2 regions of the Streptomyces sp. NPDC059092 genome follow, and region 2 is predicted to be linked to the other one. Evidence: riboswitches for the same ligand, from Rfam matches in the RefSeq annotation. Region 2 holds a riboswitch; the other holds the start of a gene.

Region 1 (14,715 bases), on a different contig from region 2:
TACGGCGCCGTCGCGGACCGCTGGCCAAGTGGTTCGACTACACGTGCGGCTGGAATCTGGTGGTGGAGCCCCGCCGCGGGTACGCGCGCCTCGCCAAGGTCCGCGCCGGGGCCGACGGCTCCCGCCCCGCCCGCAGGCAGCGGGCCGGCCGGGCCCCGTTCGACCGGCGGCGGTACGTGCTGCTGTGCGTGACCGCGGCCGAGCTGCTGTCGATGCCGATGACGACCATCGGCCTGCTCGCCGACCGCGTGGTCCAGGCCACGGCGGCCGATCAGGCGCTGCCCGCGTTCGACCCGGTGCACCGGCCGGAGCGGATGGCGTTCGTCGACGTCCTCGGACTGCTGGAGTCGTACGGGGTGCTGCGGGCGGTGGACGGTACCACCGAGACGTACGTCGAAACGGCGGAGGCCAAGGTCCTCTACGGCGTGGACACCACCCTGCTGATGCGGCTGCCCGCGGCGCCCGTCGGGGCCTCGGGCCTGGCCGTACCGCCGGACGAGGTGCCCACGCGCTTCGAGGAACTCCTCACCGGCATGGTGCGGGAGCGGCGTTACGGCGCCGCGTCCGGCGCGGCCGGTGGCGAGGCCACGGAGGAAGAGACGCGGACCACCGCTGTGACGGAACCGAGGACCACCGCCGCCACGGAACCCCGGCGCACGCTGTGGCTGCGCCACTCGGTGCTGCGCCGGCTCTTCGACGACCCCGTCCTGTACCGGGCCGACCTCACCGAGGACGAACTGGCCTACGTCACCTCCCTGACCGGGCGCCAGATCCTGCGCCGCTCGGTCGAACAGGCCGGGTTCGTCCTGGAGGAGCGCGCCGAGGGGTTCCTGCTCGTCGACCCGGACGCCGTCGCCACCGATGTCCGCTTCCCCGACGACACCTCCACCGCCCGGGTCGCCGCCCTGCTGCTGCTCGAACCGGTCTGCGGCGCGCCCGCCGGGCTGCTCCCGGAACAGCTCGCCGAGGCCGGCGCGGAGCTTCTGCGCCGCTTCCCCCGCTGGGCGAAGGCGTACCAGTCCCAGGACGGCGCGGCCCGGCTCGCCGAGGACGCCGTCCGCGTGCTGCGTGACGTCGGACTGGTCCACCGGGTCGGGGGCCGCGTCGTCGGGCGCCCGGCCGCCCGCCGCTACCGCGTCGCGGGGACGACGAGCACGGACGCGCGGCCCGTACCGGCGACGAGCACGGGCCGGCGCCGAACGACGGGCGCCGCCGGCGGTCCGTACGAAGGAGACGAGCAGTGAGTGTGACCGACCTCCCCCCGCCGCGCAGGCCCGAACCCGGCACCCCGGCGACGCACCCGGCCGTGAGCCGCTGGCAGCCGCACCGCGCGGGCATCCTCAACGTCTGGCGCTACTACGACGAGACCTTCACCTTCCACCAGGGGCGCCTGCTGCTACGGGGCCAGAACGGCTCCGGCAAGTCCAAGGCCCTGGAACTGCTGCTGCCCTTCCTCTTCGACGCCAGTCTGCGCCCCAACCGGCTCTCCACGTTCGGGGGTTCGGAACGCACCATGCACTGGAACCTGCTGGGCGAGGGCGCTTCGGGAAAGACCCGCGTCGGGTACGTGTGGATGGAGTTCCGCCGCGTCGGCGACGACGGCGCGGAGCGCTGGTTCGGCTGCGGGGCGCGCCTCCAGGCGAGCGTGCACACCAGCGGGGTGCACACCGCCTACTTCACCACCGGAGCCCGGATCGCCCACCCCGGCGGCCTCGCCCTGGTCAACGACGCGGGGCAGCCGCTGACCCGCGCCGCACTCGCGGAGGCCCTGAGCGACCGGGGCGACCTGCACGCCTCGGCCGCCGAGTACCGCACGGCGGTACGACGTGAACTCTTCGCCGGTATGGGGGAGCAGCGTTACGAATCGCTCCTGTCCGCGCTGCTCCAGTTGCGTCAGCCCAAACTCTCCGAACGGCTCGACCCGTCCCTGCTCTCCACCCTCCTCTCCCGCGCCCTGCCCCCGCTGGGCGAGGGCGAGATCGCCGAACTCGCCGAGGGCTTCGAACGGCTGGACCGCCAGCGCGAACACCTCAAACGGCTCGACGACGAGGTGACGGCGGCCGGGACCGTCGCGTCCCGGCAACGCGGATACGCGCGGCGGGTCCTGCGCGCCGGTTCGGCCGCCCTGATCTCGGGGACCACCGAGATGGACAACCTCACCCGGATCGCCCGGCTCAGCGCCGAGGAACACACCCGGGCGCTGGAGGAACGGGAGGCGGCCCAGGCGCTGCGCGAGGAGCAGGACCGGCGCGCACACGCCCTGGACGAGACCGTCGAGGGCCTGCGCGACAGCGACGCGTACCGGCAGGGCGAGGAACTGGACCGGCTCCGCCGCCGCGCCGAGGAAGCGGCGGCCGCCGGCGGGCGGCAGCGCGCCGCCGCCCGGACCGGCCAGGACCGGGCGGCGCGGGACCGGCGGCGCGCCGACGAGGCCGCACAGCGAGCCCGTACGCTCGACGAGCACGCCGGGGAAGCCGCCGAGGAGACCCGCCGGTCGGCCAGGGCGGCGGGCCTGGAGTCCATCCACCACGAGGCGAAGGCACTCCTCGACGGCGTGGACGCCCCGTCCGGCGCCACCCTTCGCGAGCCGGTCGCCGGCACGGCCCGGCACACACCGGCGCACGGAGCGACGGGCGAGGACCTGGCCCGTCGGGCCCGCCGGCTGCTGCGGGGCGCGGTCACCGCCCGGCGCCGGCAGGTCACCCTCGTCACCGAGGCGATGGACGGGCACGAACGGGCGGTACGCGACCGGGGCGCCGCCGAGGACACACTGGAGCAGACCCGCGCCCGGCTCGCGGAGGCCACCGTCCGGCGCGACACGGCGGCCCGCGCCTGGGACGACGCCCTCGCCGTACAGGCCGAGGACCTGCGCACCTGGGCCGAGGGGTGCGGGGAACTCCGCGCCGACCCCGAGGAACTCGCCGCGCACGCCGCGTCGGAGACCGAGGTGACGGCCCTGGTGGACGCCGCCGCGCGCCCCGTGGAACAGGAGATCGCCGCGGACGAGGCGACCGCCCGGGTGACCCGGCGGAGCCTGCTGGAGGAGCGGGACGGGCTGGTGCGGCAGATGACCCGGCTGCGCCAGGAGACCGACCTGCCGCCCCCGCCACCGTTCACCCGCACGGCGGACCGGGAGACGATGATGGGGGCGCCGCTGTGGCGCCTGGTCGCCTTCCACGAGGACGTCCCCCTCGCCGAACAGGCCGGGGTGGAGGCCGCACTGGAGGCGTCGGGCCTGCTGGACGCCTGGGTCGGCCCGTACGGAAGCGTCACGCTGCCCGGACACGACACCCGCGCCGAGGCGGCCCTGGCCCTGCCCGCCCCCGGGCCGAACCTGCTGGAGGTGCTGCGCCCCGAGGACGACATCCCCGTCCCCGCGGAGACGGTGACCCGCCTGCTCGCCGGGATCGCCTACGGGACGCGGCCTTCCGGCGACCACCAGGCCGCCGTGTCCGCCGACGGCACCTGGCGCCTCGCGCTCGCCACCGGGACGTGGGCGAAGCCGGAGCCCGCCCACATCGGCTCCCTCGCCCGGCAGCGGGCACGGCAGCGCCGGATCGGCGAACTCACCGATCTCATCGCGCGGGCGCACTCCTCCCTCGCCGCGCTCGACGACCGGCTGCGGGCCCTGGCCGCCGGCCGCGCCCGGCTCGACGGCGACCGGGCGGGCCGCCCCGGCCACCGGGAGCTGGATCTGTGCCGCCGCGAAGCGGACCGTGCCGAGGACCAGGTCGCCGTCAGGGACGACGCCGTACGCGACGACGCCCAGCGCCTCGAACGGTGCGAGCACGACGTGGCAGCGGCCGTGCGCACCCTCAGCCGCCGGGCGGCGGAGCACGGTCTGCCCACCGACGGCGGAAGGCTGCGTCAGCTCTCCGACGCCGTCGACGCGTTCCGGGACACCGCCGACACCTGGGTGGACGCCCGGCTCCACGCGGCGGCGGCCGCCGACCAGGGCCGCGGGCTGGCGGCGCAGGCCGACCGCTCGCACCAGGACGCCCGGCAGCAGACCGAGGCCGCGACCGCCGCCGAGACCGAGGCCGACGGGGCGCGGGCACGTCTGGAAGCCGTGGAGTCCACCGTGGGCGAGGACTACCGGCAGGTGGTCGCCCGCGTCGCCGAGGCACGGACCGCACGCGACCGCTGCCGCGAGGAGGCCCGCGGGGCGGGCGAACACCTCATCGGCGTGGAAGGCCGGATCGGAGAACTGCGGGCCACCAGCCGGCGCGACGCCGAACAGCGCGAGCGGGCGGTCACGGCCAGGGACAGCGCCGCGCGGCGGCTGCGGCACCTGTGCCTCGCCGGACTCGCGGAGGACGCCGGCATCACCCTGGAACTCGACGCGCGGGACGGTACCAAGGCCACCCTGGAGGCCGCCCGCGCCACCGCCGCGCAGTGGCCCGGCGTCCCGCACGCCCCCCGTAACCTCGGTGACGCCGCCACCCGCCTCTCCGAGGCCGTCCACGAAGCGCGCCGGCACCTCGGCGCCCGGGCCGACCTCGACCTGGAGCCCGACGAGGACGTCCAGCTCTTCACCGCCACGCTGGACGGCGTACGCGTCGGGGCGACCGGCCTGCTCACCACACTCACCCAGGAACGCGACCGCAGCCGCGACGACATCACCGGCGCCGAGCGCCGCCTCTTCGACCAGATCCTCACCGGCGACATCCGCCGGCACCTCGCGGCCCGTATCCGCCAGGCCGGCGAACTCGTCGGACGGATGAACGGCCACCTGGAACGCGTCCGCACCGCCTCCCGCGTCGCCGTCCAACTGGTCTGGCAGGTCCGCCCCGACCTCCCGGACGGCACCCGCACCGCCCGTGAACTGCTGCTCAAGGACCCGGGCCGGGTCACCGACGCCGACCGGGACGCGCTGCACGCCTTCTTCCGCTCGCGCATCGACGAGGCCAAGAGCAGCGACACGGCCGCGAGTTGGGAGGAACAGCTCGGCGAGGTGCTCGACTACACGGCCTGGCACCAGTTCACCGTCCGGCTGGACCGCGCGAACGGAGCGGGCTGGCAGCCCCTGACCAAGAAACTCCACGGCGCGCTCTCCGGCGGCGAGAAGGCCATCGCCCTGCACCTGCCCCTGTTCGCCGCGGTCTCCGCCCACTACGAGGCCGTGCCGGGGGCGCCCCGGCCGATCCTGCTGGACGAGGTCTTCGTCGGCGTCGACAGCGTCAACCGCGGCCAGGTCTTCGCGCTGCTCACCGCCCTCGACCTGGACCTCATGCTCACCTCCGACCACGAGTGGTGCACCTACGGGGAACTGCCCGGCATCGCCGTCCACCAGCTCCTCACCGGCACGGACGACGACGCCGTCACCAGCGCCCGCTTCGTCTGGAACGGCACCGACCTGGAGGCGGAATGACGGACCCGGCACCGACCCCGGGGACGCGACCGACCTGGACACGGCACCGACCTGGAGACGGAATGACGGACCCGGCACCGACCCCGGGTGAACGGGCCCTGCGAAGGCCCGAGTTGCGCCCCCTGTGGCAGACGGTCCACGACCGGCTCTCCTCGGGCCGCCCGGTCACCCGGGTGAGCCTGGGACCGCTCGACGACCCCCAGCGCGAAGCCCTCGCCGACCTCCTCGGCCTGGACCGCCTGCCCGACGCCAGGACCACCGTCGCCCTGGCCCGGCTGGAGGAGGCGGTCACCGAACTCTGCGGCCGTACGGTACGCGAAGCCGTCACCGACCTGGTCGGCCCGCTGCACGACCGCGCCACAGAACGGCGCCACCGGGACGGCCGGCGCGCCGCCGTATGGGCCTGGCTGGACGGCCACGCGACCGTACGGGCCCAGCCCGCGCTCGCCGACTGGGCCGCCTCCTGCCGGACCACCGGTCTTGTCGGCGGCTCACCGGAACGCACCCGCGCCCTGCTCACCGACGCCCTCACGGTGCTGGCCGCACTGCCCGCCCACGCCGAGCCGCTGCCGGTCTTCGCCGCCCGGGTGGTACGAGGCGACTCCCACGCCCTGGACGACCCGACCCGCCTGTCCTCCCTCGTCCTGCGCGCCCTGGCGGCCCTCCACGACGTCGACCCGCCGCGCTCCGCCGGGGACCGGCGCGCCCTGTGGGCCCGCGCGGGCGTCGCCGACGACGAACTGTCCGCCACCGTCCTCGCCGCCGGACTGCGTCCCCTCGGCGGTGGACCGCTCGCCCGCGTGGCGCGCGTGTGCGCCGAGGCGGGACAGGCCGCCAGTCCGACCCTCGCCCTGGTGCGCGCCCCGGGCGAGTTCACGCTCGCAACGGAGCCCGCGACCGTCGTCCACATCGTGGAGAACCCCAGCGTCATGGCCCTCGCCCTACGCCGGTTCGGCCCGCGCTGCCCGCCCCTCGTCTGCACGTCGGGCTGGCCCAACAGCGCGGCCGTCCACCTCCTGCGCCTCCTCGCGGAGCGCGGCGCGGCGCTCCGCTACCACGGCGACTTCGACGGCGAGGGCATCCGCATCGCCGCGTACGTCCTCGACAAGACGACGGCCCGCCCCTGGCGCATGACCGCGGCGGACTACCGCTCCGCCGTCGCCCGCACCCCGTACGGCCTCCCGCCAGGCCGCGTCACCGAGGCGCCCTGGGACCCGGAACTGGCGACCGCCCTCTCCGGCCACGGCGCCGCCGTGGTCGAGGAACTGGTCGCCGACCTCCTCCTGGCGGACCTGGCCGCCGGCGATCCGGACGGCGCGGCACGCGCGCACTGACCGGGCGCGGTACGGCACCGGGCCCGCGGCACACGCGCCCTGGCCCGGGCGGCGTAGGGCACCGGGCCCCGGCGCGCCCCGTACTCACGTCAGGACGGCGGGCTCCCAGGCCCGGTCGGCCACCCGTACCAGCCCGAGGTCCGTCAGCTTCACCTGTGGGGAGACCGGCAGCGTCATGGTGGAGATGGACATGAACGCGTTCCGGTGCGCCCAGCCCCAGCGGTGCAGGGCGTCGCGGATCGCCGCCGCGCCCCGGGACACCTCGTCGGCGGGGCGGTCGGAGAGGACCCCGGCCACCGGCAGCGGCAGATGCACCGGCTCCTGGTCCGCGGCGATCACGCAGATCCCGCCGTGCGAGCCGATGACACGGTTGGCGGCCTCGCGCAGCGCCGCGGACGTCGTGGCGATCACCGTCAGGTTGTGGCTGTCGTGCGCGTACGTGGTGGCCGCCGCCCCGTCCGACAGGTCGAAGCCGACCACCGGGGCCGTCGCGCGCCGCCCGCTGCGGTGGTGGCGTTCGAGCACGGTCAGTACCGCCGTCCGGCCCTCCCACCGGACGACGCCGTCCCGTACGGGGAGGACGACCTCGGCCGGTTCGGTGAAGGTGTCCACCGGATTGACCCGCAGGGCCCGGAAGACGTGTTCGCCGTCCGGCAGGTCCACCGTCCACGCGTGGTCGTCCGCCGCGAGCGGGTCGAGGTGGACGGAGTCGGCGAACGGGTTGCCGGACAGCTCGGCCGGGGCGCTCTCCTCGACCTGCTCGCCGCCGCAGACGACCATGACCGGGGTGAAGTCGGCCAGGTCACGCAGGAGCACCAGGTCCGCGCGCCGGCCGGGCGCCACCACGCCCCGGTCGTCCAGGCCGAGGCGCCGGGCGGGGTGCAGGGTCAACGCGCGCAGCGCCGTCAGCGGGTCCATACCGGCGCCGACGGCGACCCGCGCGATGTGGTCGAGGTGGCCGCGCCCGACGATGGCGTCCGCCGCGAGGTCGTCGGTGACCAGACAGAAGTCGGGCAGGACGGGCAGCGCGGCGAGGCTGCTCACCAACTCCGGCGTGAGGCACTTCTCCTGGAGCATCAGCAGCATGCCGAGCCGGGCCTTCTCGACCGCGACCTCGGGGGAGTTCTTGGTGTGGTCGGAGTCGATGCCCGCCCACAGGTACTCGCCCAGGTCGTCGCCGGACAGGTTCGGGCAGTGCCCGTCCAGCCGTACGCCCTTGGCACGGGCCGCGGCGACGATCTCACGCATCCGCCGGCCGCCGTCGACCACGGCCCGGTAGTCCATCACCTCGCCGAGCGTGGTGACACCCTCCCAGTCCAGCATCTCGGCGATGTCGTCGGCGCCGAGCACGGCCCCCGCCGTCTCGAACCCCTCCAGGGCAGGTACGCAGGAGGGCACCGCCCAGTGCATGGACTGCTGGGCGGTGCGGCCCTGTTCGATCATCCACGCCATGGCCGCGCGCCCGGCGACGTTGACGATCTCGTGCGGGTCGGCGAGGACCGTCGTGGTGCCGCGGGGCAGAGTGATCCGGGCGAACTCGCGCGGCGCGAGCAGCGAGCTCTCGATGTGCATGTGCGCGTCGATGTAACCGGGCGCCACCAGCAGCCCGTCGGCGTCGATGACGCGCGCGGCGTCGATCGGCGTGCCGGGCCGCAGCAGGGCGCGGATCAGATCGCCGGTGATCGCGACATCGGCGGCGGTCAGCTCCCCGGTGTGTACGGAGACCACGCGGGCTCCGCGGATCAGCAGGTCGCAGTGGCTGGGCGCAGGCATCGGGGTTCTCTCGTTCGGTCGACAGGCTTCGTCGCCTCCCGCGTCGACGGGCTCGTCTTCATAGCGCCGGTGAGCCCGGACCCGGTGATCAGGGCCTTCACCGCGAAACTGCCCGTCGCCACCGTGGACCGTACGGTGCCGTCGGTACCCGGTGTCCTGATCGACACCCCGGGCGGCGTGGCGGACATCGTGACGCACCTGGTGGGCCTCGGCCACCGGTCCATCGCCTATGTGGGCGGCCCGGAGGGCTCGTGGATGGCCGAACGCCGGACCGCCGCCGTCAAGGAGGCGGCCCGCCGGGGCGGCGTCGACCTCACGGTCCTCGGCCCCGTAGCCCCCCGTATCGACGCGGGACTGGCCGCCGCCGAACACATCGCCGCCGAGCGGACCGTCACCGCCGTGGTCGCGTACAGCAGCTACCTGCTGATCGGCCTGCGCCTGGGGCTGCGCGACGCGGGAGTACGGGTCCCCGCCGACATCAGCCTGGCCGCGTCGGACGACCTGACCGCGATCAGCACGGACCGCCCCGACACGACGGCGCTACGGGTCCCGCTCGAAGAGGCGGGCGCGGCAGCGGTCCGCCTGCTCCAGGAACCCCACCCGCCCAAGCGCGCCCGCCGGGTGCGCATCGCGACCGAACTGATCGTCGGCGCCTCCACGGCACCGGTCCCCGCCGGTTGAACGCGGCCGACGGCAGGCGGGGCTCGGCGGTCTCGGGCAGGCGGCCAGGGATCGGCCCCTGCCCCTGATCTCCGCCCCCTGATCCCTCACACGCGGGCGCGAGCGACCGTCCCCGCCGAGGGGCCTGGCCTGGCCCCGGAGCCGGGCGAGTTCGAGGGTTCGGGGTGATCCCGCCGAGGTCTTCGGCCCGGGTGCGCTGACCCGGTGGTGTGTGGTGGCGGGGAGGGGGCGGCCCCGCCCGTCACAACGCACCACCGGCCCGGCGCAGCCAGGCCTCCGCCCGAGCTGCCCCCGCCCCTCCGCTTCCCCGCCCCGCCCCGCCCCTCCGCCCGTACTCGTACCCGTACCCGCCGTCCGCCCGGGGCCGCGTGTACGGGCAACTGGCAGGCGCCCAGGGGGGATCCGTCACCGCAGACCCATTGACCCCTTGGGGCTCACCTCTCTAGCCTCCGTTCTTGTACGTGGACAACATCCTTATATGGAAACAAGGCACTGATCCCCGCTCCACCGCACGCTTCGCCCGCTTGTCCGGTGCACAGTTCAAAGGGGAACTGACCCATGCCACTTGTCGTCGTAGGGATCAGCGTGCTGGTCCTGCTCTTCCTCATGACGCGGCTCAAGCTGAACGGTTTCGCGGCCCTCCTGCTCGTCGCCGTCGCGGTCGCCCTCGTCCAGGGGATCCCCCTCACGAAGATTCCGGACATCCTCTCCGAGGGCATCGGCGGACAGATCGGCGACACGATGCTCACCATCGGGATCGGCGCCATGGTCGGCCGGGTGATGGGGGATTCCGGCGCCGCCCAGCGGATAGCGACCAAGCTCCTCGCCGTCTGCGGCACCCGAGGGGTGCAGGTGGCCATGGTGGCGACGGCCATGCTCATCGGCGTCACGATGTTCTACGAGGTCGCCTTCGTGATCATCGTGCCCGTGGTCTTCACCCTCGTACGGGTCACCCGGTCGAACCTGCTGTGGGTCGGGCTGCCGATGTCCATCGCCCTGTCCACCATGCACAGCTTCCTGCCTCCGCACCCGGGGCCGACCGCGGTGGCCTCGACCTTCCACGCCTCCGTCGGACTGACCCTGTTCTACGGTCTGTTCATCGCCGTGCCCATCGGCGCGCTCATCGCGTTGGTGTGGCCGCGGCTCGCGTTCATCCGGGCCATGAACCCCTCCGTACCCCAGGGTCTGGTGAGCGAGCGCGTCTTCGAGGACGAGGAGATGCCGGGCACGGCCTGGTCGCTGGCGGTCGCGCTGCTGCCCGTCGTGCTGATCGCGGGTGCGGCCGTCACCGACATGGCCACCTCGGCCGAGACTCCGCTCACCCACTTCGTCGCCTTCATCGGCTCGGCTCCGATCGCCCTGCTGCTGACGCTGGTTGTGGCGATCTGGGCGTTCGGGCCGCGGATCGGCCGGAGCCTGGCGGAGGTCAGCGCCTCGTGCCGGGGAGCGGCGCAGGCGATGGCGATGATCCTGCTGGTGATCGGGGCCGGCGGTGCCTTCAAGCAGGTCCTCGTCGACGGCGGGATATCGGACTACATCAAGGACATCACCGACGGCTGGTCCGTCTCGCCGGTCGTCCTCGCCTGGCTCGTGGCCGTGATCCTCCGGGTCGCCCTGGGCTCGGCGACGGTCGCCGTCGTCACGGCTTCCGGCGTGGTGCTGCCGCTGCTCGCGGGCAGCGGGGTGCCGCCCGAGATCATGGTGCTGGCCGTCTCCTGCGGCTCGATCGCCTTCTCGCACGTCAACGACCCGGGCTTCTGGATGTTCAAGGAGTACTTCAACCTGTCGGTCATCGAGGCGATCAAGGCGCGTACCACCTACACGACCGTGCTCTCCGTCCTCGGCCTCGGCGGCGTACTCCTCATGGAACGCGCCCTGATCCTCCTCGATCTCTGAACTGCCCGCATTCCCCGGACTCTGGAAGGACCCGCCCCATGAGCCAGCCCGTCGTCACCGGCTTCTCCGTGTATCCGGTGGCAGGCCGTGACTCCATGGCACTCAACCTCTCCGGCGCGCACGCCCCGTACTTCACCCGCAACGTCCTGGTCGTCCAGGACTCCGAGGGCCGGACCGGCGTGGGTGAGGTGCCGGGCGGTGAGGGCATCACCCGTACGTTGCGCGAGGCGCAACCCCTGGTCGTCGGGGCCCGGTTGGGCGACCACAAGCGGGTGCTGCGCGCTCTGGGAGAACGGTTCGGCGGCCGGGACGCGGGAGGGCGCGGGGAGCAGACCTTCGACCTGCGTACGGCGGTGCACGCCGTGACGGCCGTCGAATCGGCGCTGCTCGACCTGTTGGGCCAGCACCTGGAGGTGCCGGTGGCCGCCCTGCTCGGGGACGGCAAGCAACGCGACGCGGTACGTGTCCTCGGCTACCTCTTCTACGTCGGCGACCCCGGCAGGACCGATCTGGAGTACGTGCGGGAACCCGGCGCGGACGTGGAGTGGTACCGCGTCCGCCACGAGGAGGCGCTGACCACGGAGTCGATCGTCCGGCAGGCGGAGGCGACGTACGCGCGGTACGGCTTCCGGGACTTCAAGCTCAAGGGGGGTGTCCTGTCCGGGGCGGAGGAGGTCAAGGCCGTGCGCGCCCTGAAGGAACGCTTCCCCGGGGCGCGGATCACCCTCGATCCCAACGGGGCCTGGTCGCTGCGGGAAGCGGTCGAACTGTGCCGGCCCCTGGTCGGCACCCTCGCGTACGCCGAGGACCCGTGCGGAGCCGAGGACGGGTTCTCCGGCCGGGAGATCCTGGCGGAGTTCCGCCGGGCCACCGGTCTGCCCACCGCGACCAACATGGTGGCGACGGACTGGCGCCAGCTCACCCACGCGATGGCGCTGCAGTCGGTCTCCATCCCGCTCGCGGACCCGCACTTCTGGACGATGCAGGGGTCGGTGCGGGTGGCCCAGCTCTGCCATGAGACCGGCCTGACGTGGGGCTGCCACTCCAACAATCACTTCGACATCTCGCTGGCCATGATGGCCCACTGCGGGGCCGCGGCCCCGGGTGAGTACAACGCCCTCGACACCCACTGGATCTGGCAGGAGGGCCTGGAGCGGCTGACCGTGGAGCCCCCGCGGATCGTCGGCGGCGAGGTCACGGTCGACGACACTCCGGGTCTCGGCGTCGAACTCGACATGGACCGGCTCCTCGCGGCCCACGAGTTGTATGTGGAGAAGAACCTTTCCGGCCGGGACGACGCCGCGGCGATGCGTTTCCTGGTGGGTAACTGGGAGTTCGACAGTAAGCGTCCCTGCCTGGTGAGGTGAGGCGGGGCAAGGTGAGGGGGCCGTTCCGTTCGGGCCCCCTTTGCCACGCTCATGACCGACCTCTACGACGACGGCCGGAAGATATCGCGGAAAGCGTGGAGGAAGGCATCGGGAGGCGCCGCGTGATGCGACAGGCCGTCACCACGGCGAATCCCCGGGCGAATTCGGTGACGTCCCGAGTCAATTCCCGCGACATGTTCCCAGTTGTCGGAGCGTCGGGTGAGGGGGCGAGGGGGCACGCTCATCCACGTGTGCCCAATAAGGGCGTTTTGTCCCTCTTTACCGTTAAGTGAATATAGGTAGTGTTGGGCGTTCTTGACGCCTTAAAGGTCTTTTGCCTGTCCGATTATTCCGTTACGTTCGTGACGTGCGTCACTGCCGCGTCGGCCGACGGCTGGGGCGAGGTGGGCGTTTTCTCTCGCGAGAGAGGAAAGTTGAGTTCCCGGGACGGCATCGAAGGGGCTATTGCACCGAAAATTCGGAACTTGTGCCGTCCTGATATCTCGCTTACGTTCTCGTCCATCCGGATGGAACGCCCAATCCTGCCGCTGTCCGGAAACCCAGACACCTATCCGTCAGAAGGCAGGAGCGGGGGACCCAGGTAAGTCGCCGGTCCGGATCTTCCGGAACGGCTTGGGGTGAAGCCGTACGCATCGCCGTACGGCCGGACATCTCCAGTCCGAACCCGACAGCTCACCTCGCAGGCGACGGAGAGGAATTCGTCGTGCCCAGAAACGCCAAGCACCGCCGTCCCAGAACTGGCTCGATCGCCCGACGCCTCGTCGCGGTGGGCACCGGGGGCGCCGCCCTCGCGATTCCGCTGGTCTCCGCGGCCACCGCCCAGGCGGCGACCCCGGCTACGGGATACGTCAGCGCCGCCAAGGTCGCGGAGGCTCCCGCCGCCGTGCAGAAGGCCACCACGTACGTCGTGGTCTCGGGCGACTCCCTGTCCAAGATCGCGCACGCGCACTCGGTCAGCGGCGGCTGGAAGAAGCTCTACGCGGACAACCGGAGCGCCGTCGGGGCCAACCCGTCGCACATCCACCCCGGCCTGAAGCTGGCCCTCAAGGGGAAGACGGCGGCCACCGCCACCAAGTCGGCCACCGCCGCCAAGCCGGCCGTCGAGGCGAGCACGAAGTCCGCCACGACCGGCTCCGTCACCCAGGCCGCCGTGAAGACGTACGACAACAACCTGGACGGCTGGATCCGCGAGTCGCTGGACGTCATGGCCCAGCACGGGATCCCCGGCACCTACGAGGGCATCCACCGCAACGTGATGCGTGAGTCCTCGGGCGACCCGAACGCCATCAACAACTGGGACATCAACGCCCAGAACGGCGTCCCGTCCAAGGGGCTGCTCCAGGTCATCGCCCCGACGTTCCAGGCGTACCACGTGCCCGGCACCTCGACGGACAGCTACGACCCGGTCGCCAACATCACGGCCGCGTGCAACTACGCCGCCGCCAGGTACGGCTCGATCGACAACGTGAACGGTCCTTACTGAGCGGACCCGCGCCGCCCCGACGGGCGGCGAACACACCGGGCCCCGGCCCCGCCGTCCAGCGACGGCGGAGCCGGGGCCCGTCCCTGTGCGCGCGCCCACACCCAGTCGCCGTGCGCGCCCTCCCACATCACACACGCCGCGCGCGCAGCTCCCGTATCCCCGCCACCGCCAGGACCAGCGCCGTCGCGCCCAGGGACCACAGGAGCTGCGGGCGGGCCGTGTCGTCGCTGAGCATCAGGACGAACACCGTCCCCATCGCGGCGAGCGTCACCCAGGTCAGGCCGGGGAAGAGCCACATCCGCAGGACCAGGCGCTCGGGTGCCTCCCGCTCGATGCGCGGGCGCAGCCGGAGCTGCGAGACGGCGATCATCGCCCAGACGAAGAGCAGCACCGCGCCGACCGCGTTGAGCATGTACAGGAAGACGGTGTCGGGCCACTTCAGATTGAGCAGTACGGAGACGAACCCGAACGCCACCGACGCCAGCACCGCCCGCCGGGGCACCCCCGCGCCGCCCAGCTTCAGCAGGGCCTTCGGCGCCTCGCCGCGTTCGGCCAGGGAGAAGATCATGCGGGACGAGCCGTAGAGGTTGGCGTTGAGCGCCGAGAGCAGCGCCACGAACACCACGATGTTCATGATCTGTCCGGCCGACGGGATACCGATCGCGTCGAGGACGGTGACGTACGGGCTGAGCCCGGCCTTCTGTGCCGTCCAGGGCAGCACGGTCACGATGACCGCCATCGAGCCGACGTAGAAGAACAGGATCCGGAAGACCGCGCTGCGCACCGCGC
Region 2 (14,715 bases):
GTTGTCGTGCCGGTGGCGTCGCTCTTGTCGCCGCCGCCGATGACGGCGAGGAAGATCTCCTCCAGCGTCGGTTGCTTCTCGACGTACTCGACCTTGGCCGGCGGGAAGAGCTGTTTGAGCTCGGCGAGGGTGCCGTTCACGATGATCCGTCCCTGGTGGAGGATCGCGATCCGGTCGGCCAGCTGCTCGGCCTCGTCCAGATACTGCGTGGTGAGCAGCACGGTCGTTCCATGGTCGGCGAGCTCCTTGACCGCGTCCCACACCTCAATGCGCGCCTCGGGATCGAGCCCGGCCGTCGGCTCGTCCAGGAAGATCACCGACGGATTCCCGATGAGGCTCATCGCGATGTCCAACCGACGGCGCATCCCACCCGAATACGTGGACACCTTCCGCGTGCCGGCGTCGGTCAGGGAGAAACGCTTCAGCAGGTCATCCGCGATGGCGCCCGGGTCCTTGAGGTGGCGCAGCCTGGCGACGAGTACGAGGTTCTCCCGACCGCTGAGGATCTCGTCGACGGCCGCGAACTGTCCGGTGAGGCTGATGGACTCCCGCACATTCGCCGGTTGCATGGCGACGTCGAAGCCATGGACGGTGGCTGTCCCCGCCTCGGCCTTCAGGAGCGTGGCGAGGATCCTCACGGTCGTGGTCTTGCCCGCCCCGTTGGAGCCGAGCAGGGCGAAGATGCTGCCCCGCGCCACGTCGAAGTCCACGCCGCGCAACACTTCGAGCTTCCCGTACGACTTCTCCAGACCCTGCACGCGAATCGCCGGACCGGCGATTGATTGGGGCACCATGGTCATCTGCCTCCTTCGCGGAGCTCTCCAGTCGGCTGTGAGGAAGCTCCTGCCGGAAGGATGGAGGGTTGACCCAGCGTCAAGGTCAAGCCAGTTCGACCACAGCATCCCGGCGGGTTCCTGGCCTGCCGCTTCAAGATGGCGGCAGCTCATTGGCCAAGGACAAATACCTTCGATGAACGTTGCCCGTACTCGTCTGCAGAACCAAAAGAATCATCAGGCTGTCCGGCGGCGTGGTTTGTGGTGCTGGACTTCGTGCATGGCTGCGCGGAGCCCATCGGGTGTGAGCGTGTAGTAGGTGCGTCGGCGACCGGGACCGCAGCCGACCGGGGCTCGCGCGAGCCAGGAGTCTTCGGCTTCGGGTCGGCTGATGAGCCAGCCCGCTCCTTCCATCCTCTTGAGCTGGGGATAGAGGGTGCCGTTGTCGATGCCGGTTCTCGCATGGATCTGGGCGCCGTAGAACTCTTCGTTCTGGTGGGCGAGCAGGTCGCGCAGCAGGACGAGGGTGGAACTCGTGATTCGGACTCGCCCGGCGGTGATGCCGTCACCGAAAGGCCTGAGCGGTCCGGGGCTTTGCCGGCTGGTGAGGCGGATTTCGGCTGTGGCCAGAGTGGCCGCGTCCGGCACGGGGGTGATCTGGCCGGGGCCGAGTGCGGAGTGCATCAGCGCCTGGATCTGATCGGTGGCGAGGGAGCGCAGGAGGGCATTGCCGTGCCTGGTCGGCCGTTGGGGTTTGTTGAAGGCGGCGCGGTGGAACAGCGTTTGTCCGAGATCGCGTTCCAGGCGCTGGAATTGGTGGACCAGGGCGCCCCGGCAGGCGCCGAGGTAGTCGGCTGCGGTTTCGAGGTTCGGCAGCGCCATGGCGATCTGGAAGCGGTGAAGGCGGAGCCAGCCGTGCAGTGTGCCCTCGACGGCTGCTCGGATGTTGCGCGGGATGCTCTTGTCGACCTTGGCGGTCATGATGGTGTGGCTGTGAACGCCCGGCGGGCGTAGGGGGATGCCGAGTTGCAGGAACCGTCGGCGCACTGTTTCGTCTTCGGTGCCGAGTTGGGCAGCGATGTCGGCTGTTGAGCGCTTGCGGGTCAGGTACTGCTCGCGCAGCCAGGTCGCGTCCATGGGGATGGGGCGCTGCGAGTAGTAGATGGTGAGGCCCGTCGCCTTCGCCTGCTCGACGACGATGTGACGGGAGATGCCAGTTTCCCGCGCGATGCGGGTGAGCGTCTTGCCGTTCTCGGTGTACTCCCGCTCCAGGAAGGCGGGCGTGAGCACCGTGCGGGCATGTTCACGCAGTTTCCAGGCTGAGGTGGGGGTGGTGCGTGCCCATTGCCGTTCGTCATGGTCGATGTTTTCGAGGGCGAGCCGGACATGTGTGACGGTGGTGTTCAGCAGGCGGGCTGCGTCGGACGGCTTGCGTCCTTCGGCGATCACCAGTCGTTTGAGGGCGTCGAGATCGATGTCGTCGAGCCGGGGACCGGGAAGGACCAGTCCGTGGCAGCACTCTTCGGGAGGCTCCCAGGTCACGGGTTCGTCGATCCCGAGGCCTTCGAGTAGCTCCTGGGCGTGCTGGAGCAGACCTTTTCTCTGTTGGAGGGAGAGCGAGACGTTGAAGTCGACGTAGCGGTTGCGGTCGTTTGGGCTCTTCCAGGCCAGGGCGTGCTGGGGGTCGGTCAGGTCGGCTCCGGTGAGTAGCTGGAAGAGATATCTCCTGGCCTGGAGCAGGCGGCCAGGGGCGGTGGGTGTACTTGTTTCGCCGGGATGTGTGTTGGTGCGGAAGCACAGTTCCTGCCACGCGGCTTCGCTGATCGTCTCGGCGGGGATAAGGGTCCGCCGCCGTTGGTAGTTGATCTCGCTGCCGTGTTCGTCGATGTAGTCGGCGATACGGCAGAGGGCGGGAAAGACCTGTTCATACCCGCTATGGCTGATCACTTGCAGTGTGCGTGCGACGTAGTTGGCCAAGTGGCCGTGCAGCGGCTTGAGGAGGGCCTTCTTGTCCCTGCTGCCGGAGCCCGGAAGGAAGAGTAGGGCGGCGGCGGTGCCACGGAACAGGTCGACCCGGAGCCCTTGGGGTGGAAGGAACCGCAAGGTCCAGTGGGGCCAGAGCAGTTGTGGGATGTGCTGGGAGCGGGAGGTGTGCGGGGCATCGCCGGGGGCGGGGATGCGGGCTGCGGGACCGCCCGAGTGCAGGCGGACTCGGTCCAGCTGGCTGAGGTGGGCATCAGCCGCGTGGACGAATCTGCCCCGCATGCGGGGTGAGAGCTTCTTCCAGTTCTCCATGGTCATGTTGGCGGGATGGGGAGCTGTCGCCGCCCCCTGATGCGTGCGGAGTTGCTGAATACGGTGGACGGCGGTGTCGTGGCACGGGCCCAGCAGGGGGCGGGCGTGGTGCGTGATCACTGCGGTGAGCGGGGCGTTCATCGGTGCCAGCCGGTCGGGTGCGACCCTGGTGGGGCGCTCGGCCCAAGCTGTCGCGGCGACGGTTCCCAGACCGGTGATCTCGTGCTCCGGCAGGACGTGCAGGAACCAGCGGGACAGGTGGACCAGATCACTCAGGCTAGCGGTAGCCGATAGGCCGGCATCGGCAAGGAGTTCGTCGATCCAGCGCTGAGCGGATAACAGGGGGCTGGCGTCGGGGAGTCGACTTGCTGACGCGATGCGAAGATCCGCGCCGCAGGGCGAGTTGTCACCGCGGCGGGTGGTGCAGATCCCGGCCGGATGGGAGCGGGTGCGGCCCGGGAGTAGGCGGCGTGGCCGGCAGCCGCAGCCGGGACACGTGTCGTGCAGCAGTGCGCGGTGGGTGGTGCAGGCGAACACGCAGGGCAGCCACCAGACGAGTTTCCAGCGGCCCTCGCGCTCGGCCAGACAGTCCGGGCAGTAGCGCGAGCCGCGGGCCTGCCGTGCCCGCAGCGGCAGGACAGGGTTCGGCAGGGCCTGGTCCAGGTGGTGATCGGGTAGTTGGCAGCGGCGTTCCAGCTCACGAAGCTGGGAGGACGTGATGTTCGTGAAGAGAGTGGAGGTCAGGGAAGGGGTCGGCAGGCCGAAGTCGGCCAGCAGTGCCCGAAGGGAGAGCCCGTTGCGGCGGGCGAGTGCTTCGAACCAGCTGTCGATCCCCTCGCCCGGAGCGACGGGAACCCGCAGCGGCAGGACGCGACCACTGCCGGAGATCACGACGCCGCCTCGGACTTGGAGGACAGGGCGCCGTGGGCGAGAGCGGCCGCGAGTTGCTGGCGGGCCTGCTCGGACGCTTCGTCGAGACGTACTTGGTCGAGCAGGTCGCGGTTCAGGGCCTCGGTTCTGCCACGGATGGCCCGGTAGCAACCGCGCATCAGCAGGGTGAAGTACGACCCAATGTGGCCACTGGTGCGTTCGAAGAGATATCCGGCCAGGTCGACGAGCATTCCGGGACGGTGTTCGGCCAGCACGAGTTGGCGCTCGGATGCCTTGAGCAGGCTCCGCCAGTGCCGGCGTCCCTCGTCGGAGGTGAGGTTAAACGGTTCGACGCCGAGCCGGGTCCAGCGTCGGGCGGTCTGGGCGAGGACAGTGTTCTTCCCGGTCAACCCGTCGGCGAAGAAACGGCGTTCGGCGAGCCCGACGCCCACGTAGACGAAGGTGACGGGAAGTTCGTTGGCGAGCCACTTCAGATGGTTGCTTACCGCGAGCCCTTCCTTGCGGTCGAGGTCGATGAAGTGGATGTCATCGATGATCCCCAGACGGGTGTCGCAGCTGAGCACGCAGTCCAGGGCATGGCTGGCCAGGGCTGCGGCGCTGCTCCGGTCGGTGGCGGGATGCCCGTAGAACTCGCAGATCATCCGGTTCAGCGTGCGCAGGGTGGTGTTCGAGGTCAGCCCGACCCGGAAGACCGGGACGCGCTCATTACCCTCGGCCGTGACCGCTCCGAGGCGGCGACGCTGCTGGCGGTCGTAGGTGCGGCCGTAGAGGTTGGCGATGGTGGTCTTGCCCAGCCCGGGCAGGGCGTCGATGACTGCCGCCGAGCGGATGCGGTCGCCGTCCTGCCGGTTGCTGGCCACGATCTGGTCCAGTTCCTCGTGGAGGGAGGCCAGCTGAGGGGTCTGGATGATGCCGAAGTTCGCGTGCCAGTCGTGACGCCGGTCGTTGTAGTCCTCCAGGGCGTCCTCACCGAGCGCGTTCAGGTGCGCTCGGGCGAGCGTCTCGGGACGCTGCCGCGGCGCAGTGTTGACGTACTGGTTCCAGCCCTCCTTGCGGGACAGGCTGAACAGTCCTGGTGTGCTCATTCCAGTACCTCGAACGCGTCCGCGTAGAAGTCGTCCCCGTCCGGGGCATCGAAGATCTCGTCCTCCTCATCCAGGTCGCTGGCGGCGGACGGCTCCGGAACCAGGTGCAGGCGGGCCGTGCTCACCGGCGTGTGGGGCTCTTCCTCGGGCAGCCGGGGCAGCGGGACCGCAGCGCGTTCGGCCGACAACCGCAGGGCCATGCGGCGTTCGCGCCGGTCGGTGACCATGCCCTGGTCCCAGCGGGCGAGGAGCTCGGCAAGAGCCTCGGATACGTCGAGATGCCGCCCGCGCCGGAGCGACAGCCGCCGGGCATGAGCTGCGGCCTCGGCGGAGAACGCCGTATTCAATGCGGGAGCGTGCTCCCATTCCAGCCGGTGCCAGGAGTCGTCGGCCGGATCCTGGAAGTAGACGAACCGCACGTCATCGGGGTGCACACGGATCGGCCACCGGCCGGCGAGCAGTCCGCCGTACGGGCTCTTCTCGTTGCGGTAGCCGTCCAGGACCGGGCCGTTGTAACGCAGCCCGTCGACCTCGACACCGTAGTGCTGGATAGTTCGCGGCTTGACCTGCAAGAAGTCGAAGACGAGGTCGGGCGACGGCAGAATGCGCAGCCGTCCCGCCCGTGCCAGACCGGCCTGCAGCATTTCCAGCGGCGACAGCTGCACGCCTGGCCACTGCGGGATGACGAGCCCATCGTGCTGGGAACAGTGATAGACCCCCGTGATCCACTCGCGGATCACGTCTTCCAGCTCGTGGATGTAGAAGAACGCCTGGTCCTCCACCTTCTCCCCGCGGCTGTGCAAGTCCGGGCCCTTGTAGGCAGGAAGGTGTTGGATCAGTCCCTCGCGCAGAGTACGGAAGAAGCGCTCGACGGTCGGCTTATCGGTGGGCTTCTTCGGCTGGGCCGGCTGGATCGACATCCCCAGCCTGGTGCAGACGCTGATCACGTGGGCCGACATGAACGCCCGGCCGTGGTCGATGACCAACGTCTCCGGCGGACAAAGCCCCCGGCCAGGGAGCAGATCCTCCTCGCTGAACACCACATGCTCCGGCACTCCGTGATACGGCCCAGCAGCCTGGCCACCGCTGTCGTCCTCCGGCGGAGCGATCGCCTCGAACAGCACCCCAGCGACATCCACCGCCTTCGTGGACACCGCGGTCACCCGCAGACCGACGATGCAGCGACTGAACAAGTCCTGAGCAACGGTCAGTTGAGCCCTCACCCAGCGGCAGGTCACCGGTTCCATCGCGAAGACGTCCAGATCCTGCGTGTCCAGCACCACGTACTCACCGGGTCTGGTGGCCCGCAGCCGCCCATAGACCCCCTTGGGACGGTCAGCGATCGAGCGTCTCGCTTTCGCGCTCCCCGACAGGGCGTTCGTGCCCTTGCTCAACTCCTCAAGCCGCCGGTAAGCCGTCGCTGTCGAAGGCAACGGCACCACTCCCGCGCCGTACGACTCCTCCAGCCAAGCCTCGACCCGGTTCAGCACCGCCGACCGCGTTGGCGTCGACGCCGTGACGTACTCCGCCAGCACGACGCCGACAGCCTCGTCCCAACGCGGATCGACGCGAGAACCTCGCCTCTTGAGCAACCGGGTATCGACCAACGCGGCCTCGCCGCCCGCCTGATAGGCAGCGGCCCACCGCTCCACCGTCCGCGCCGACACCTTCAGCTCGGCGGCCTTGGCCCCGATCCGCTGCGGCAGCGACCGTGCCTCGGAGAACTCATCACGCGGTTCACCGGGCTGGGCACCCTCAGCAAAGCCGGAACGGTAGCCGGTCAGGACCTCACGGATGTGCCCGGCCCGCTCGTTGACTTCATCCCGCTGCTGCAGGGACAACGACGCCAGCACGAGGCCGGCACTGTCATCGGCCCTGGGTAGTGGTCCGGTGTCCACCGGCTTCGAGCCTGTCGCCAGACGCCCTACCGAGACGGTGGAGAACTCGGCGGTCCGCGTATTCCGGATCGTCACACCGAGGTGATCGAACTCGACCACCTCCACGATGTCGCCGCAGAAGACCAGCCGAGAGCCGGGAAACACCGCAACGGCAGCACCCCTCATCCCTCCAAAGCCTCCCCACCCGCGAGGCGAACCGGCGTCTGCGTACTCAACGGACGCGAAAGATCCGCCGACAGGGCACCCGACCACACCAGATGCAAAAGCACGGGACGGACGAGATCCGCAGGATGCCGTTGCCGTACCGCCAACGCCCTCTCGATCCCGCCCACGCTGGCCTGTACTCGTGCGGCTTCAAGTACTTCCGCAGTCAAATGCACTGCGACACGTTCAGGCCGCCGGTAGCCGGCCAGGAACCGGACGTTCTCCACGAGGGCAGGGCTGGCACCAGACCACACCTCGAAGGCCCAGCCCCGCAGCGAACACAGCTTCCGCATCCAGCCGAACTGGGCCACGACCTCCGGCACGTCCACGCGGCACGGAGCCTTGACGTCCACCACCGTGACCAGCCCGTCCGCATGCGTCAGCAGCAGATCCGGCACGTGCCGACGGGTGCGGACTCCGTCGTCCCCGCACACCTGGAACGGTTGGGCGGCGATCCCGACCACATCCTGGGCAAAATCCGCCAGCAAGATCCGGGCGAGCTCCATACGGCTTTCGTATGCCACCAGACGATCGCCCGTCACCGCGTGGTACCAGCCCGAGTAGTGCCGACGCCCCTTGTACCAGCGGAACTCCCGCACCGGCAGTCCGGCCGCTACCTCGTCACTCACCAGCAGATCCCACGACGTCTCAGCGAAGACCCCGTCCGCCTGGCGGTAACGGACCTCGACAGCTCTGGCCTCAGCCGTTGGCTCTCGAACCGAGACGTACGACACTGCCACCCCCGATTTACGTAACCGAAAGGACACAGAACGTGATCCCGGGCGAGACTGCCCACACACGGCGCCGTACCATGCGCCCGAGGACTGCAAGAATGCTGTGAGTAGCTGAGAATCACTCTACGGAGCGATTCTCGGCGATCTGTCGCAGACGACAAGTTGACGACAGATCGCTGAGAATCCGACAGATCTAAAGCGGTCCTACAGGACCGGACTGCGGATCAGGCCGGGCGTACGCTGCCGTAGATCGGCATGTAGTAGATCGATTCCTCGCGTACGTTCGCGCCCGGCTTGGGCGCGTGGATCATCATGCCGTCGCCGATGTAGATCCCGGCGTGGCTGATGTCGTCGTAGAAGAAGACCAGGTCGCCGGGGAGCAGGTCGTCGGTGGTGACGCGCGTGCCGGTGTTCACCTGGGCGCCGGTGGTGCGCGGCAGCTCGACGCCGGCCGCCTTCCACGCCGCCTGGGTCAGGCCCGAGCAGTCGTACGAACTCGGACCCGAGGCACCCCAGACGTACGGCTTGCCGATCTGGGCGCCGGCGAAGGCGAGCACCTTCGCCGCCTTGGCCGCGTAGGTGCCGGCGGTGTCACCGACGGTCACGGCATCCAGACCGGTGCCGCCGCTCGTTCCCGCGTTCGCACGTGCGATCGTGGCCGCGTCCGTGCCCGTGCCCACCTCGGCCGACGGGACCTGGGGCTGGGACGGCCCCGCCTCACGGCGGCGCTCCGCCTCGGCTTCGGCCTCCGCCTTGTCGCGGGCCTCCGCCTTGGCCTTGGCCTCCGCGGCGCGGCGGGCCGCCTCTTCCTGCTTGCGTTCCAGCGCGGCCAGCCGCGCCTGCTCCTCCGCGGTGAGTCGCGCCAGCAGCGAGCGGGCCGCGGCGAGCTTCTTCTGGATCTGCTCCTTGCTGGTTCGCAAGGACTCCTGGGACTCGTCCGGCGACTCCGGAATACGCGGGTCCGCCCCGGCCGCCGGGTAGTCGGCGACGGGGCTCTGCTGACGGTCGGCCGGCTGCTCCGTCGTCCCCGCCTGTTCGGCGTACGTCTGCGGGCCGTCCGCGAACAGCACGGCGGCGGGAGCGGCGGCAGGCACCGCAGGGGCGGTGGCAGGCATGGCAGGCATGGCGGGGGCGGCCGCGGGGGTGCCCGTGCCTTCCCCGGACTGCGCGGCCGCGTAGGAACCGAGCGTACGGCGGGCCTCGTTCAGCTTGTCCGCGCTCTTGGCGACGCCCTCGATGACCCGGTCGACCGTGCGCTTCTGCTTGGCCGTCGTCTCCTTCGCCTTGCTGGACGTCCGCGTCTCTCCACCGGCCTGGCGGTACAGGGCGTCGACCTTCTTCTGCACCTCTTCGACCGACGGTTTGGCTTCCGCGGGCGCGGCGTCCGCGCTTTGCGTCGACAGCAGCGTGACCGAGGCGATGGCGGCCGTCGTCACTCCGACCGCGGGGGAGTCGGGGCGTACTCCGCTACGGCTGCGCGACTTGCGATGCGACGCCAAGTTCGGCATCTCCTTCCGTGGACCGCCTACCGGGTTAGCTGTCGGGTTCGGGCGGAACGGAAGGCTGCCCTACGGGCCTTGCGTGTACGGCGAACGTACGGCCCGATTCACCCCGGTCGTGCAGAGTGGGTCCCCGGTTCCGAACTTCCTTACGGAAAGCCCGGATTCGGCGTGGGCCGCCCGCTCGGCGCGGATCGCCATCAAGGGTACGGGCTGCCTGATCGAGCACGCTAGCCAAAATGTGGCGCTGATGTGAAGGTGGATGGCCGATATGCCCGATACATTTCTGTGACCATTTGCTCGTAGGGAGTGCAACGAGCCTCAATGCGGGGTATAGCGTTACGCTCCGTATGTGAGCCGGGACCCTCCGGTTTACCGGCGCCGCTCACCGGGCCGACTTCCCCGGCCGGCTTTCCCGGTCGGGCGCCGACTGTCAGTGCGGCGGCCTAGACTCGTTAAGCGATGAGCAGCCTCTTTGACGACAGCTTCCTGGCCGACCTCCAGCCCTCCGGTGACGAGCACCCCCCGCCGCCCGAGGAGCAGGACGAGCACGCCCCGGAACAGGTGCCCGACGACCTGTTCCAGGGGGCGTACGACGTGCCCCCGGCCCGGGATCCGTACCACCGCGACGGCGCGCCCCGTACGGTCATCGACCCCGCCGCGCTCCTCGAAGGGCTGAACGAGGAGCAGGGCGCGGCCGTCGTGCACACGGGATCGCCGCTGCTCATCGTCGCCGGGGCCGGATCCGGCAAGACCCGGGTGCTGACCCACCGGATCGCGCATCTGCTCGGCACCCGCAGCGTCCACCCCGGCGAGATACTGGCGATCACCTTCACCAACAAGGCCGCGGGCGAGATGAAGGAGCGCGTCGCTCAGCTCGTCGGCCCGCGCGCCCAGGCGATGTGGGTGCTGACCTTCCACAGCGCCTGCGTGCGGATCCTGCGGCGCGAGTCGAAGCGGCTCGGGTTCACCTCGTCGTTCTCGATCTACGACGCCGCCGACTCGAAGCGGCTGATGGCTCTCGTCTGCCGTGATCTGGATCTTGACCCCAAGCGCTATCCGCCCAAGTCCTTCAGCGCCAAGATCTCCAACCTGAAGAACGAGCTGATCGACGAGGAGACCTTCGCGGGGCAGGCCGTCGACGGCTTCGAGAAGACCCTCGCCGAGGCGTACCGGATGTACCAGGCACGGCTGCGCGAGGCCAATGCCCTGGACTTCGACGACATCATCATGACCACCGTCCACCTTCTCCAGGCGTTCCCCGACGTCGCCGAGCACTACCGGCGCCGCTTCCGGCACGTCCTGGTGGACGAGTACCAGGACACGAACCACGCCCAGTACACCCTCGTACGCGAACTGGTGGGCCCCTCGGGCGAGGGCGAGGACCCGGCCGAGCTGTGCGTCGTCGGCGACGCCGACCAGTCGATCTACGCCTTCCGCGGCGCCACGATCCGTAACATCCTCCAGTTCGAGGAGGACTACCCGAACGCGACGACGATCCTGCTGGAGCAGAACTACCGCTCCACCCAGACGATCCTCAGCGCCGCCAACGCGGTCATCGAGCGCAACGAGAGCCGCCGTCCGAAGAACCTGTGGACCAAGGCCGGCGCGGGCGCCCAGATCACCGGCTACGTCGCGGACACGGAGCACGACGAGGCGCAGTTCGTCGCCGACGAGATCGACCGGCTCACGGACGCGGGCGAGGCCAAAGCGGGCGACGTCGCCGTCTTCTACCGGACGAACGCGCAGTCCCGCGTCTTCGAGGAGATCTTCATCCGGGTCGGCCTGCCGTACAAGGTCGTCGGCGGAGTGCGCTTCTACGAACGCAAGGAGGTCCGCGACATCCTGGCCTATCTGCGGGTCCTCGCCAATCCGGAGGACAACGTACCGCTGCGCCGGATCCTCAATGTGCCCAAGCGCGGCATCGGGGACCGCGCGGAAGCCATGATCGACGCCCTCGCGCTCCGGGAGAAGATCACCTTCCCGCAGGCGCTGCGGCGCGTGGACGAGGCGTACGGCATGGCGGCCCGCTCCGCCAACGCCGTCAAGCGCTTCAACACGCTGATGGAGGAGCTGCGTACGGTCGTCGAGTCGGGCGCCGGGCCGGCCACGGTCCTGGAGGCCGTGCTGGAACGGACCGGTTATCTGGCGGAGCTTCAGTCGTCGACCGACCCGCAGGACGAGACGCGGATCGAGAACTTGCAGGAACTGGCCTCGGTGGCCCTGGAGTTCGAGCAGGAGCGCAGTCAGGCCGCCGCGGCCACCGGCGACGGCGGAGGCGCGGAGGAAGAGGGCGACGGGGACGGTACGGACGCTGCCGCCGCCCCGGCCGCTACGCCGACCCTCGCCGAGTTCCTGGAGAAGGTCGCGCTCGTCGCCGACTCCGACCAGATCCCCGACGAGGACGAGGACGGCTCCGGTGTCATCACTCTGATGACGCTGCACACGGCCAAGGGCCTCGAATTCCCTGTGGTGTTCCTGTCGGGCATGGAGGACGGTGTCTTCCCGCACATGCGCGCCCTCGGGCAGACGAAGGAGCTGGAGGAGGAGCGCCGCCTCGCGTACGTCGGCATCACGCGCGCCCGTGAACGGCTCTACCTGACACGGTCGTCGATGCGCAGCGCCTGGGGGCAGCCCTCGTACAATCCGGCGTCGCGGTTCCTGGAGGAGATCCCGGGACACCACATGGAGTGGAAGCGGACCGGCGCGCAGATCCCGGCGGGGCCGACGTCCGGGATCACGTCGTCGCTCTCCTCCTCCGCGTCGCGGTCGCGGCCGGGGGGCGGGCCCTCGGGCTTCGCCACGCGGCGCGCGAGCGACAAGCCGGTGATCGCGCTGGCGGTGGGCGACCGGGTCACACACGACCAGTTCGGCCTCGGCACGGTCATGGAGGTGACGGGCGCGGGTGCGGACGCGCAGGTGACGGTCGACTTCGGGGACACCAAGCCCAAGCGGCTGCTGCTGCGGTACGCGCCGGTCGAGAAGCTGTAAGCGCCGCAGCCGGTCCGGTCGGCGGGGGTTGGGGCGCGGCGCCGACGGTTCCGGCCGTCGCGCCGCTCGCCCCTCGCCGCTCCGTTACGTCGGATCGAGGCCGTGGCTGCGGAGCCAGGCCAGCGGGTCGATCGCCGAGCCGCCGCCGGGCCGTACCTCGAAGTGCAGGTGCGGACCGGTGGAGTTGCCGGAGTTGCCCGAGTACGCGATCACATCACCGGCCTTGACCGAACCGGAGCGGATCTTCGTGCTGCTGAGGTGGCAGTACCACGTCTCCGTGCCGTCCGCGGAGGTCACGATGGCCATGTTGCCGTAGGCGCTGTTGTACTGCGTGCGTACGGTGCCGTCGCTCGCGGCCAGGACGGGCGTGCCGTACGACACGGGGAAGTCGATCCCGGTGTGCATGGACATCCAGTTGACGCCGGCCTGGCCGTAGTACGCGCTGAGTCCGTGCTGCGAGACGGGCAGGGCGAACTTGGGGCGGGCCGCTTCCTTGCGGGCCGCCTCTTCCGCGGCCCGCTTCCGCTCCTCGGCCTTGCGTTCCTGGAGGTCGATGCGCTCCTGTGTGCGGCTGGCGCGGTCGCCGAAGTCGCGGGCGTCGGCGCTGAGCGCGGCGAGCTGGGTGTCCAGCTTGTTGTTGGCCGCCGCGGCGACGGGCTTGGCGGAGGCTGTGTCCTCGGCGGAGGCCGTGGTGGTGGAGTCGTCCTTGGTGTCCTCGCCGGCGAGTCCGCCGACGGAGGCGGCGGCGATGCCCGCGACGCCCATGACGCAGGCGGAGGGCACGGCGACGGTGAGGAGGGCCGAGCGCTTGGCGGGGGTACGGCGCCGGCCGCGGCTGCCGTTGCCGGCGCCGCCCGACCGCCGGGGGCCGACCGGGGCGACGGTCACGGCGGGTGTGGCCATGGTGGCCGCCATGTGCAGCGCGTGGGGATCGTCATCCGGAGCGGCCGGTTCCGCGAGGCCCTTGGAGTCCGGGGCGAAGTCATCGGCTCCCGTGCGGTGTTCCGCATCGGCTCCGGGGCCGGTCTTCACCGCGTCGGTGTCGGTGGCCACGGTCTCGTAGCCGTGCTCGGCCTCGTACGCCGGCGTCGGCTCCGGCTCCGCGGTGTAGCCCGATTCCGTGTCGTAGCCCGGCTCCGGTTCGTAGCCGGGCTCCGCGCCGTAGGCCCGTTCAGGCTCGGGACCCGGGGCGCCGTACGCGAACGACGTGTCCTCGTGCGCCGTACCCGGCCCGTTCCAGGCGGTCGCGTCGTACGAGCCGGTGTCGAACGTCGGCGTGGTCCACTGAGCGGTCGCCTCGTAGGCGAGCGGAGCCGCTTCGAACTGCGCCGCTTCGAACTGCGCGGTTTCGAGGGCGGCGAGTTGTACGGGATCGAAGGTTGCGTGGGCCGTCGCTGTCGTCCCGGGCGTGTCGTAGCCGCCGTACTGGGAATCGTTGAACTGAGCGCCGTTGAACTGTGTGCTGTCGAACTGACCCGTATCGCCAGGGCCGTTCGGCTGGACGACCTGGTGCCAGGCGCCGGAACCCCACTCACCTGTGGCGTCCTGCGGATAGCCGCTGCCGGTGGGGGCGTCGGGGGAAACGGTCGGCCACTGGCCGCTGGTGTCGTACGCCTGCGTGCCGTACGCGTCGTAGCCCGTGGCCTGGTGGTGGGCGCCGGTGTCCCACTGGGTGTTGTCGTACTGGCCGGAGTGCCCGGCTTGCGGGTGTCCGACCTGGAGGTGGCCGCCCGCCGCGTGGTCGGCCTGCACGGTCGCGTACTGGCCGGTGGAGGCGGAAACGTCGCCGTACCCACCCGTGCCACCCGGACCGTCCGGCAGGGAGCCGAAGAGGGGATCTGTCTCGAAGCTGCCGTTCTGGTAACCGTCGTAAGCGGTGTACCCGGCGTGGGCGTGCTGGTCGTTCACCAACTTCTCTCTCGCCTCGGCAGCAGAACCAGGCTCTGGGAAATCCGGTCCTGTGTGGAAAGGGACCCAGAGGGAAAGCAGTGGCCGCGACTGTACCCGGCGGTATGCGACGGCGACAATCTTCCGCGAGTTTCGTGCTTTGCGGAAACGGGCATTCGGCCGTGTTTCGGCGAACTGCGGGCACAGGCTTGGCCATACGTTCGAAATGCGTTCGAGTGTGAGGCTGGGTCGGGGCCCTCCGGATCAGGCGACGGAAGTGGATCCGGGCCCCTCTGCCGTGGGATGAGGCACGGAATCTTCACCGGAACCGCCCACAGGGGCGGATCCGTCGAGCGCGTGCCGGATCCCGGAGGCGACCCCCGGATGAATCGGCAGGGCGAGGTGGCCGACACCACTCACCAGCACGTTCTCCACGAGAAGGTCCGGATGTTCGATTC

Evidence for each region. Region 2 has a riboswitch for cyclic di-AMP ahead of ACFXPL_RS12260 (C40 family peptidase). Riboswitches for the same ligand answer to the same signal wherever they lie in the genome.
Region 1: another riboswitch for cyclic di-AMP. It lies ahead of ACFXPL_RS12470 (transglycosylase SLT domain-containing protein); the one in region 2 lies ahead of ACFXPL_RS12260 (C40 family peptidase).

Annotation. Positions count from the first base shown of each region.
Region 1 covers NZ_JBHZEJ010000016.1:21,966-36,680, reverse strand. The annotation lists gene ACFXPL_RS12505 (TIGR02678 family protein) at 1-1,244, shown strand, start outside; gene ACFXPL_RS12500 (TIGR02680 family protein) at 1,241-5,371, shown strand; gene ACFXPL_RS12495 (TIGR02679 family protein) at 5,434-6,705, shown strand; gene ACFXPL_RS12490 (adenine deaminase) at 6,790-8,478, opposite strand; gene ACFXPL_RS12485 (substrate-binding domain-containing protein) at 8,548-9,159, shown strand; gene ACFXPL_RS12480 (gluconate:H+ symporter) at 9,718-11,055, shown strand; gene ACFXPL_RS12475 (enolase C-terminal domain-like protein) at 11,094-12,422, shown strand; cyclic di-AMP (ydaO/yuaA leader) riboswitch at 12,978-13,142, shown strand; gene ACFXPL_RS12470 (transglycosylase SLT domain-containing protein) at 13,147-13,926, shown strand; gene ACFXPL_RS12465 (amino acid permease) at 14,054-14,715, opposite strand, start outside.
Region 2 covers NZ_JBHZEJ010000015.1:92,499-107,213, forward strand. The annotation lists gene ACFXPL_RS12235 (ABC transporter ATP-binding protein) at 1-794, opposite strand, end outside; gene ACFXPL_RS12240 (TniQ family protein) at 1,011-3,959, opposite strand; gene ACFXPL_RS12245 (AAA family ATPase) at 3,956-5,044, opposite strand; gene ACFXPL_RS12250 (Mu transposase C-terminal domain-containing protein) at 5,041-7,107, opposite strand; gene ACFXPL_RS12255 (TnsA-like heteromeric transposase endonuclease subunit) at 7,104-7,775, opposite strand; gene ACFXPL_RS12260 (C40 family peptidase) at 8,105-9,388, opposite strand; cyclic di-AMP (ydaO/yuaA leader) riboswitch at 9,387-9,561, opposite strand; gene pcrA (DNA helicase PcrA) at 9,842-12,370, shown strand; gene ACFXPL_RS12270 (peptidoglycan DD-metalloendopeptidase family protein) at 12,455-14,278, opposite strand; gene ACFXPL_RS12275 (esterase/lipase family protein) at 14,522-14,715, opposite strand, start outside.